Regions from separate parts of the Mesobacillus subterraneus genome, predicted to be linked through region 1. Evidence: riboswitches for the same ligand, from Rfam matches in the RefSeq annotation. Region 1 holds a riboswitch; the other holds the start of a gene.

Region 1 (4,547 bases):
AACTTTTTCAATCAAATTAAGGATTTTGAATGCTTCTACCTTCGTCATATGCATGCTCCTTTTCATGGAAAATCCACAGTATTAGATTTTTTCCATGAATGCTAGAAAGATACATTAGTTCATGTTTAAAATAATTTTTTACTGTAATATAGTAAAAAAGACAGTGAAGAAGGTGAAATATTTGAAAACAGCCATTGTAACTGGCTCCTCTAGCGGGTTTGGTGAATTGATCGCGGTCGAATTGGCTAAATCAGGTTTCCAGGTGATCGCAACAATGCGAAACCTCTATAAAAAAGAACACCTGCTAAAACTTGCTGCCGCTGAAAGTGTGACAGATAACATAACCATTTTTCCATTGGATGTTACGATGGAAGAATCAATCGAGAAATACAAAGTGTTTGTAGAATCCCTTGTGTCTGTAGATGTGCTCGTCAACAATGCGGGATATGCTCATGGTGGATTTTCTGAGGAACTCACAGTCGATGATTATCGAAGGCAATTTGAAACGAACTTTTTTGGCGTTATTGCTGTTACACAGGCTGTCCTTCCTGTCATGCGCAGGCAGGGATCAGGTAAAATTATCAATATGAGCAGCATCAGCGGCAGATTTGGATTCCCCGGATTGTCTCCCTACGTTTCTTCTAAACATGCTCTTGAAGGTTATAGTGAAAGCTTAAGGCTCGAACTCAAGCCTTTTGGGATTGATGTGGTTCTTGTCGAGCCGGGTTCTTATAAAACAAATATTTGGCAAAGCATCGAAAATGTATCACTGCCAAATGATTCACCATATTACTTGCTCAAGGATTCAATAATGAAAACATTAACAGCCGAGCAAGATTCCTATGGAGATCCACTAGATGTTGCCAGGCTTGCAGTGACGATTGCTTCAAATGAAAGCTCACCAAACCTAAGGTACCCCATTGGAAAAGGTGTCAAGACCATGATTCAATTAAAAAACTATTTCCCTTGGAAAACCATTGAAAGAATCGTTTTGAAAAAATTAAAGTTATAATGCATCCAGTGACTAAAATTAAATTTTCTAATGGGTAACGAGGTCTAAACATGCTATATGGCTTAAACATGCTCAGTGAGTCTCCTTCAGTTCCTTGGGATTGATCTTTAATATTTTCAACCTTTGTTATTGTGATCAAGAATGAAATAATCGGTAATTTGGAAAGGCAAACTGAACGATCCAGCCTGAGTTTCAGGAAAAAAAACAAGAGAATATGAAAGAAAAAAGTGATAATATTACTCCGGTAAAATTCATCATAATCAAACAAAAGGTGCTCGATCAATAGATCGGCACCTTTTTATCCTAGTGTGTCATTGCTTTATTATTGAAAATGTTGTTAATAGGGTTAAGCAGTATTGCGCCAATTCCCTGGATGATGGTTTTAACAATAACCTGGCCTAAAATCGCTGCAGGAACAGCTTCCCACGGAAGGAAGTTTGCTCCTAATGGACTTAGCCCGATTACGACAAAGATGACTGAATCCAGGAGGCCGCCAACTAATCCGCTGTAGAAGATTCTCCAGCTCATTGGAAGCTTAAGCCTCGTGTAAATTTCAGTATCAGTCGTCTCAGCAACAGCAAAACTCAATGCCGAAGCAAAAACGATCGTAAGTGTATCTCCTAGTATATACGAAACAATAGCAGAAAGAACGAGCGCCAAACCGATGAACATATAAGTTTTCGCCCGGCCGTACTTATTCTGCACAAGGTCACGGAAAATGAATGTAGCCCCTATCAGCAATGTCCCCATCGGCACAATGAACATTCCAAATTGAAGTGGCGCAAGAGCAGCTGTAATCACATTGGCAGTAACAATTGAAATTAAGTATAAAAAGATTCTCATTATCTTACCTCCGTCTATTAATATCTTTATCTATTTTTGCATGATCGCATAAACTGAAATTAGGTATCAAGATTTCCTTCGAGGAACTCATCCAGCCCTCTTTTTCGTAACTTACAGGCCGGACAGCTACCACAGCCATCTGCAATGACTCCGTTATAGCAAGTCAGTGTTCTTGACCTGACAAATTCAAAAGCGTCTAAATCATCAGCCAGCTTCCAAGTTTGTGACTTATTCAGCCACATTAATGGTGTATGAATGACAAAGTTCTCGTCCATTGATAGGTTAATAGTTACATTCAATGATTTTATGAACACGTCCCTGCAATCTGGATAGCCGCTGAAGTCCGTTTCGCAAACACCTGTTACGATGTGCTTTGCTTTCACTTGGCTTGCAAGAACTCCAGCAAAGGATAAAAACAATAGATTCCTCCCCGGCACAAATGTTGATGGCAGTTCTCCGTCTTCCCCATCCTTTACATCGATATCACTTCGAGTAAGTGCGTTAGGAGCTAGTTGGTTTAGCAGACTCATGTCAAGAACATGATGCTTAATGCCAAGCTCGCTTGCAATTTCTTCTGCACATCGTATTTCAGTCCGATGACGCTGGTTGTAATCGAAAGTGACTGCTTCAACCTCTCCAAATTCCTTCATAGCCCAAAACAGGCAAGTCGTACTATCCTGTCCGCCGCTGAATACGACAACGGCTTTTTCATTTTTCATAAGAAATGCTCCTTTACAACAGAAAAAACAGTACCACTAAGACAGCAGTACTGTTTTCCCTTAGTTTTTTTGAGAGGGTAGCTAGAACCTCTTCCGTCAGAACGGAATATGTAATTTTGACTTTTTTATTTTATCATACATTTTATAAAAGAAAAGCTTATTTTATGTCAACATTTTTAGATTTTTCTAGGTCATGGTGCCTGAAGCAGACAGCTGCCCTTATCGTCGAAGAGTGATAGTACTGACGGCTCTATAGTCAGTTTATTCAAGAATCAGACTAAATAGTTCTTCGCGTTCTTTGTTGAAACTTTCTTTGGAACGGCAATCCTGAAGATACCATAATCCTGACAGGGCATCTTGCTCATACAAAAATTTTTTACAGGAATAAAATGAAAACAGGCACCTATTTCTAAAACCCATAAGGAGGGAGGATAAAGATGGATATTGGGGCTTATTTTTCAAGAAGTCGAGATTATTTCAAACAGAATTCTCAAGAATACCATGACTGCGACCATCCACAATGCGATGATGTTGATTCAGCCTTTACCTTTAGCTCACATTCAGATTGCCCAACCATGGATGATCTGGAATCAAGTTCACATCATGGATATTGCCATAGCTATAAAGATGATTGTGTCCCGGTAATTTTCGACCGCCGGTATAATTTCACTGATCGAGAGTTATGCAGCAGGCATTTCAGCGTCCGCTTGGGAGGTTTGCGGCACAAAATGGCAGCAGTATTACGTGGTTATATTGGATGTAAAGTTATTATAGGGTCAGAATGTGACAGCAAGATTAAAAAAGTCAATGGTCGTATTTCCTTTGTTGGAACAGATTTTGTTGAGCTAGTCATCCACAAAAAAAACAAGGGAAACCGTAACTACCCAAAAAAGAAATATAAGATGATTCCGTTTGATAAAATCAATTGGTTTGAAAAGGATGAAGGAAATAACGCCTGAGCAAATGCTCAGGCGCTTCTAATTGTTACTCAACCTTTTTTCAGGTAGCAGAACGTCGTAAATGGTATTGCTTTAACCTGTGCACTTTCGCTGACAAGAATAACGTTTCCGTTTTCTAGCCCTGCCAATGAACCTATTACCTTCTCAGAATTTGTATAGATTTTTATTTTTTCATCCATAAATGTTTTAAGGTACATTGATAACTTAATCCTGAAAAAGATCTGGATCAGCTCAGGATCATGAGCTACTGTTTCTCCAAAATTATAGGTCAGGTCTCTCCGAAAACATGGATCGATATCTACTAAAGGAGCTTTGGCTTTCGGTAGATGATACGGCTTTTTGGATAAAACCAGACAGATCTTATTGAAAGGTATAATGAATGTCTTTCTGTTTTTCTGAAGTTGGACAAAATCACTGCCTACTAATTGGACAAAGCCTTCAAGGAAATTTTTGTTCAATTTATTTTTTTTACATTTATGCTTGCGCTTCTTCTTGGCAAGCCGTTTCTTCTTGTGATACCTTTGCTTCTTGGTCTTCTTGTTTAAAACTTCCTCTTTTGGCTTTAGTGGACTAGCTTCTGTAAAGCTCTCCCCAGAATCTGAACAGTTGATTTTAATCTTCACCATTTCCCCTGCCAGTCCATCGAATAAAATTCTCCGTCCAAGTTCAGACTGCACATTTGATAGCCCGAGGTCCAATAGCATACGGTTGGCTTTATCAATTTTTTCTTCTAATTCGTGCAACCGGTCATCAGGCATACAAGATGTCGGTGAAGGGATTTTTGGAGTTTCGATGATATCGGGACAGCCCTCCGGTAAGCACAATTCATCTTCCGGATCGGTTGCAGAAGAGGAACTGCTTTCCATCATCTCATGGCTTGAAGACTCATCAACTGGAATTTCAATTTTATGCCTTTTCTTCATTGCTCCACTTCCCTTCAACTTCCTCAAGGTGCGGCAGGTATTCCTTTGGATCCTTATGAACACGGAAGATTCCCCACATCCCCAATTCTAT
Region 2 (4,547 bases), 1.6 Mb from region 1:
AAAAATAAGAATCTTTTAATTCCCTTAATATATTTCCATTTTATCCCTAGATATAGAGTTCCATAATGAGCCTGAGACAGATTTTTACATAGGTCTTAAGACTGATAAGGAATAGGCAGATAAACGGAGAATAATTAATTTTTAGATTCTGGAAGCGGACGTGAATGGCGTGAACGAGGCTAGGAGGAAGATTTGAGGTATTGCAGTCAGCTAAATGTTTCCGGGATTGTCCTAATCATGATGGATGGAAGAGTTATAGAAGAAACTGAAAATGCCTCGAGGAGTGAGCTACGCACTTTCTTAGTAAATCAAGATGAGATATGAAAATAGCCTTCTAGAAGATGGTTCACTAGAAGGCAATTTTCATATCTGACTTTAAACGTCTTACTGCAACTTCTTGATATTAAAGTTATCGTCCAGCAGTGCCCAGTTTTGCGGGAACGGGTAGCCAAGCACCCAGTAGCTGACTCCACGCAGATTATATTGCTTGATCAGGTCAAACTTTGCTTGGGCACTGCGGGCGTCTTCGAACCATACTTCGTGTTCACGGCCCTGTTCATCAGTGTAACGGAAGTATGGCGATGCTGCTACAGTATCATATTGGATCGCAGCGCCATATCTGATGGCTCGGCTGACTGCTTCCTGCGGGCTGTATGTTTCTGCTTCCTGCCCCTGGACATGGGGGATGATCCAGTCTCTTGCATATAGCTGGAATCCCATCAAGATTTTATTCCTAGGGATAGCGGTAATGGCGTAATCAAGCACTCTGCGGATTTCGTTCAATGGTGAAACAGCCTGAGGCGACCCGAAACGGTAGCCCCATTCGTAGGTCATTAAAACAACAAAATCTGCTATCCTGCCGTGTGCAGGATAATCATGTGCTTCATATAATAGTCCTTTTTGATCGGCCCTGATTTTTGGCGCAAGAGAGGTTGAAACAAAATAGCCTTCTTTATGAAGGGCATCAACAGCTTCCTGAAGAAGTGTATTATAAAGTTCACGGTCAACAGGCAGGACATTCTCGAAATCAATGTTCAAACCACGGTAACCTTTTTCACGCATGACAGTAAGGATATTGTTTAGCAGTGTGTTACGATTTGCTTCACTAGCAAGAACTTCATGGGCGATATTTTCCCCAGCCTCAGTCGCTGTAAAGTTGGTGATCGACATCATTGGCAGAGCGCCTTTAGCAAGTCCTGTCTGGATAGCTTCGGTATCATCCTTCATGTAAAGAACAAGCGAACCCTCAGGCTGAATGACATACGCGAACGGAGCAATATAGGTCATTAGATCGGCTACTTCGCCGACCAGTTCAATTGCCTTTTCGTCTGAATGATAGGTGAATGCGTTTGATTCGATTGTGGGTTTCCGTTTTGGAATGACTAAAATAGTCCCTGGATACAGCAGATTCGGATTTTGGATTTGATTCGCCTTGATGATTGCCTGTATGGTTACCCCATAACGCTGGGATATTTGCCATAGAGTTTCACTGCGCTGGATCGTATGGCGGATGGCGGGTATGCGGAGGACAGTGCCAGGGTATATAAGGGCAGGGTTGGTGATAGTATTAGCCCGGATGATGGCTTCTATGGTAGTTCCGTATCGCTGGGCAATGGACCAATAATGCTTCGCCGTATCGGACAGAATGGAATACATCATAAGATGGAATAAGCAAAGCCTGGCCAACGACCAACTGGTTTGGGTTTTCCAGACCATTTATTTCGCTGATCTGTACAGCGGTTACTTCATATCTGTTTGCAATTTGCCACAGGGCTTCCCCTCTTTGGACAACATGAATGATCATAATGAACCTCCCCCAGGAAAAAGTCCTACAATATGCTATGACAAAAAAAAGGAATTATATGTTGAAGGCGGAATTATTATTCTTAGGGAATGTCTAAAAGGGAGCGTCGCGGAGGAGACTTTTGCTAGGAAGTTAAGGGGGATATGAGAATGAAATCATGGGAAGGTTCTGCTGGTGTATGCATCAATAAATATGGGGAAATATTGATGGTCCTGCAGGGGACAGAGGACGAAGAAAAACTTTGGGCAGTACCTGCAGGAGGCAAAGAAACCGGAGAGACTTTCGATCAATGCTGCATTAGGGAAGTGCTGGAGGAGACAGGGTATGAAGTGGAAATCGTCCGTCAGCTTTTTATGAAAACTGGACTCATTTCCGGAGTGAAAGTCAAGGTTCAGTACTTCGAGATAAAAGTAACCGGAGGAGATAGCCAAATTCAAGATCCTGACGGGCTGATCCATGAAATTGCCTGGAAAAAGGTCAGTGAGATGAGCGAAGCAGATTTTGGTTTCAAAGAAGATAGGGAGTTTCTGATGAAATTTTCCGTCAGCCTTCAGGCTTAAGGCGTAAAAAAACGCATGGATATCTTCTCCATGCGTTTTCATCTATCTAAACCAGTTTTTCCAGATTCACGCGCTTGTGAATCGCAAGCATGACCGGAATACCTACTGCCATTACCGTAAATTCACCTGCAGCGGTTGTCAGCCATGTGAACCAGAATGGCAATTGGAATGCCAGGTTCAGTTCAATCGCAATCAGGAACATCGTGAATGTGAAGACCAATGTGTTCACAATCATGCGGCCGATGATGCTTTTAATATATTTTGCGGTGAAAATTGTAATCAGTAGGGATATCACTGACTGGCCAACTCCAAAGACGAGGTCAAATGCGACCATTGGTGAGAAGAGCAGGTTTGTTAAAAATACACCCAAAACGATTCCAAAGAAATATTTCTTATTGAAAACAATTAAGTGGTTGAACATTTCCGATACGCGGAATTGCACATTTGTGAAGCCAAAGGGCTGGACGACGGCAGAAACGGCTATATATAAGGCAGCCAGAATCCCGTTCCGGACAATCGTTCTCGTATTCATTTTTCATCTCTCCTAGTTTTTTTACGTGGGATGGTTACGAACCACGTTATTTAAAAGCCAATTTTATATTATATAGGATAAGAGTCCTTCTCACAATATAATTTTATTAGAATAATAGTTGGAGATCCCACTATGGAACATACCTAAATACCTCAGTTTAAAATATCTTCATTTTAAAATATAATATCGCATTGTTATAATTTGATGATAAGACTAGGCTATTTTAGATAAAGGGGTTTTGCAAATGTTTAATAGAGATATCAAGAAACATTGGACTGTTCAATATGAGGAAAGAGGGATGCCGCACCTCCAGGCAGGACTGGTACTGAATCCGCAAAACTGGAGGGAGTTGGATCCTTTCATTTTAATGGCGGAGGACTGGTTTAAGCGCGGGACGTTTTCTGATCATCCTCATCGCGGTTTCCAGACAATCACCTATATCATTGACGGAAGGCTTGAGCACATCGACAATCATGGCGGTCACAGCATCCTGGAAGCTGGTGACATACAATATATGAATGCAGGAAGCGGTGCACGGCATGCAGAAGAGGCAGTGGACAATGATATAGCACATACACTGCAGCTTTGGCTGAACTTACCTAAAGAGCTGAAAGGCACAACGACTTCTTATCAAAATGTAATTTCTGAGGATGCACCTGTTGTCCAGTTTGACGGTGGAACTTTGAAGGTGTATTCAGGTGAAAGTGCTGGAGTGAAAGGGCCTCTAGAACCATTAGTGCCTTTTTCCTTATCAGAAATCCAGCTAGCAGAGGGAGCGGAATTCAGTTATGAATTGCCGGAATCTCATAACGCATTCTTATACATCCTTTCTGGTGAAATCGATGCCGGCTCAAGCCAGACAAACTTAAAAAAATCTTCCGCAGCGACTTTGACTTTTAACGACGAAGGTGAAGGCACAAGTGAACTAACGCTGAAGGCGAATAAGCGGTCTAAAGTATTGGTATATTCCGGTAAACCTATCAAAGAGGAAGTGGTCGCCTACGGACCGTTCGTGATGAATTCAATGGACGAGATTCGCCAAGCCTATCGTGATTATCAGGAAGGAAAGTTCGGCGAGGCAGCTGAATAAGGATGAATTTTCAGCTGAATTGAAAGAATTGACGGAATACGTAATGTCATGTATCATAATGGTACATTTGAATAGTTTCTCCTAAAGGGGAGTAGCTTTCACAACAGAGTCGTCAATACGGAGGTCACTCCCGGCTTTGTTGGCAACGATAGTTGTTAGCAAGACCTTTGCCATTTTGGTGAAGGTCTTTATTTGTTTCCAGACCTTCACCTGATCGGGTGAAGGTCTTTTTTGCTGGATAAGAAAGTATAAAATTTTTGTACTTAGATTAGTGTCCAGCTCCAGCGCCTAGCCCCTCGAGTCGCTTGTCTGGCTGCGGCTCCTAACTCCTTGAGACGCTAGTCCAGTGTCGCCTCCTAGAAACTCCGAAACTTCAACTCCGCCGGCAGAAGCAAAAAGCGCTTTTTTGTCGGAGTCTCCAGTTTCTGCGTTTCTGGGCAGTCGGCTATACTTTTCGGTTTCGATCCGACCAATGAAGTCAAAGAGCGACTTCACTGGTCGGCCTTCCAGCGCTTGTCTGGGCTGACCAAGGCGCTTGCGTTTTTCTTAGATAAACTGAAG

What was found. A riboswitch is a leader RNA that binds a small molecule or an ion and turns the genes downstream of it on or off. The one in region 1 is predicted to bind preQ1.
Region 2: it holds a riboswitch for preQ1, as region 1 does, so the genes downstream of both, LC048_RS17365 (QueT transporter family protein) here and queC (7-cyano-7-deazaguanine synthase QueC) in region 1, are expected to answer to the same signal.

What each region holds. Positions count from the first base shown of each region.
Region 1 is NZ_CP129019.1:1,777,470-1,782,016, reverse strand. Features, by position in the region: gene LC048_RS09165 (hypothetical protein) at 1-48, opposite strand, end outside; gene LC048_RS09160 (SDR family oxidoreductase) at 182-1,012, shown strand; gene LC048_RS09155 (VUT family protein) at 1,316-1,855, opposite strand; gene queC (7-cyano-7-deazaguanine synthase QueC) at 1,915-2,574, opposite strand; PreQ1 riboswitch class I at 2,629-2,671, opposite strand; gene LC048_RS09145 (hypothetical protein) at 3,012-3,533, shown strand; gene LC048_RS09140 (hypothetical protein) at 3,563-4,456, opposite strand; gene LC048_RS09135 (multicopper oxidase domain-containing protein) at 4,440-4,547, opposite strand, start outside.
Region 2 is NZ_CP129019.1:3,335,143-3,339,689, reverse strand. Features, by position in the region: partial or broken gene LC048_RS17375 (LysM peptidoglycan-binding domain-containing protein) at 385-1,804, opposite strand; gene LC048_RS17370 (NUDIX hydrolase) at 1,954-2,364, shown strand; gene LC048_RS17365 (QueT transporter family protein) at 2,411-2,896, opposite strand; PreQ1 riboswitch class I at 2,903-2,947, opposite strand; gene LC048_RS17360 (pirin family protein) at 3,141-3,986, shown strand; gene LC048_RS17355 (hypothetical protein) at 4,275-4,481, opposite strand.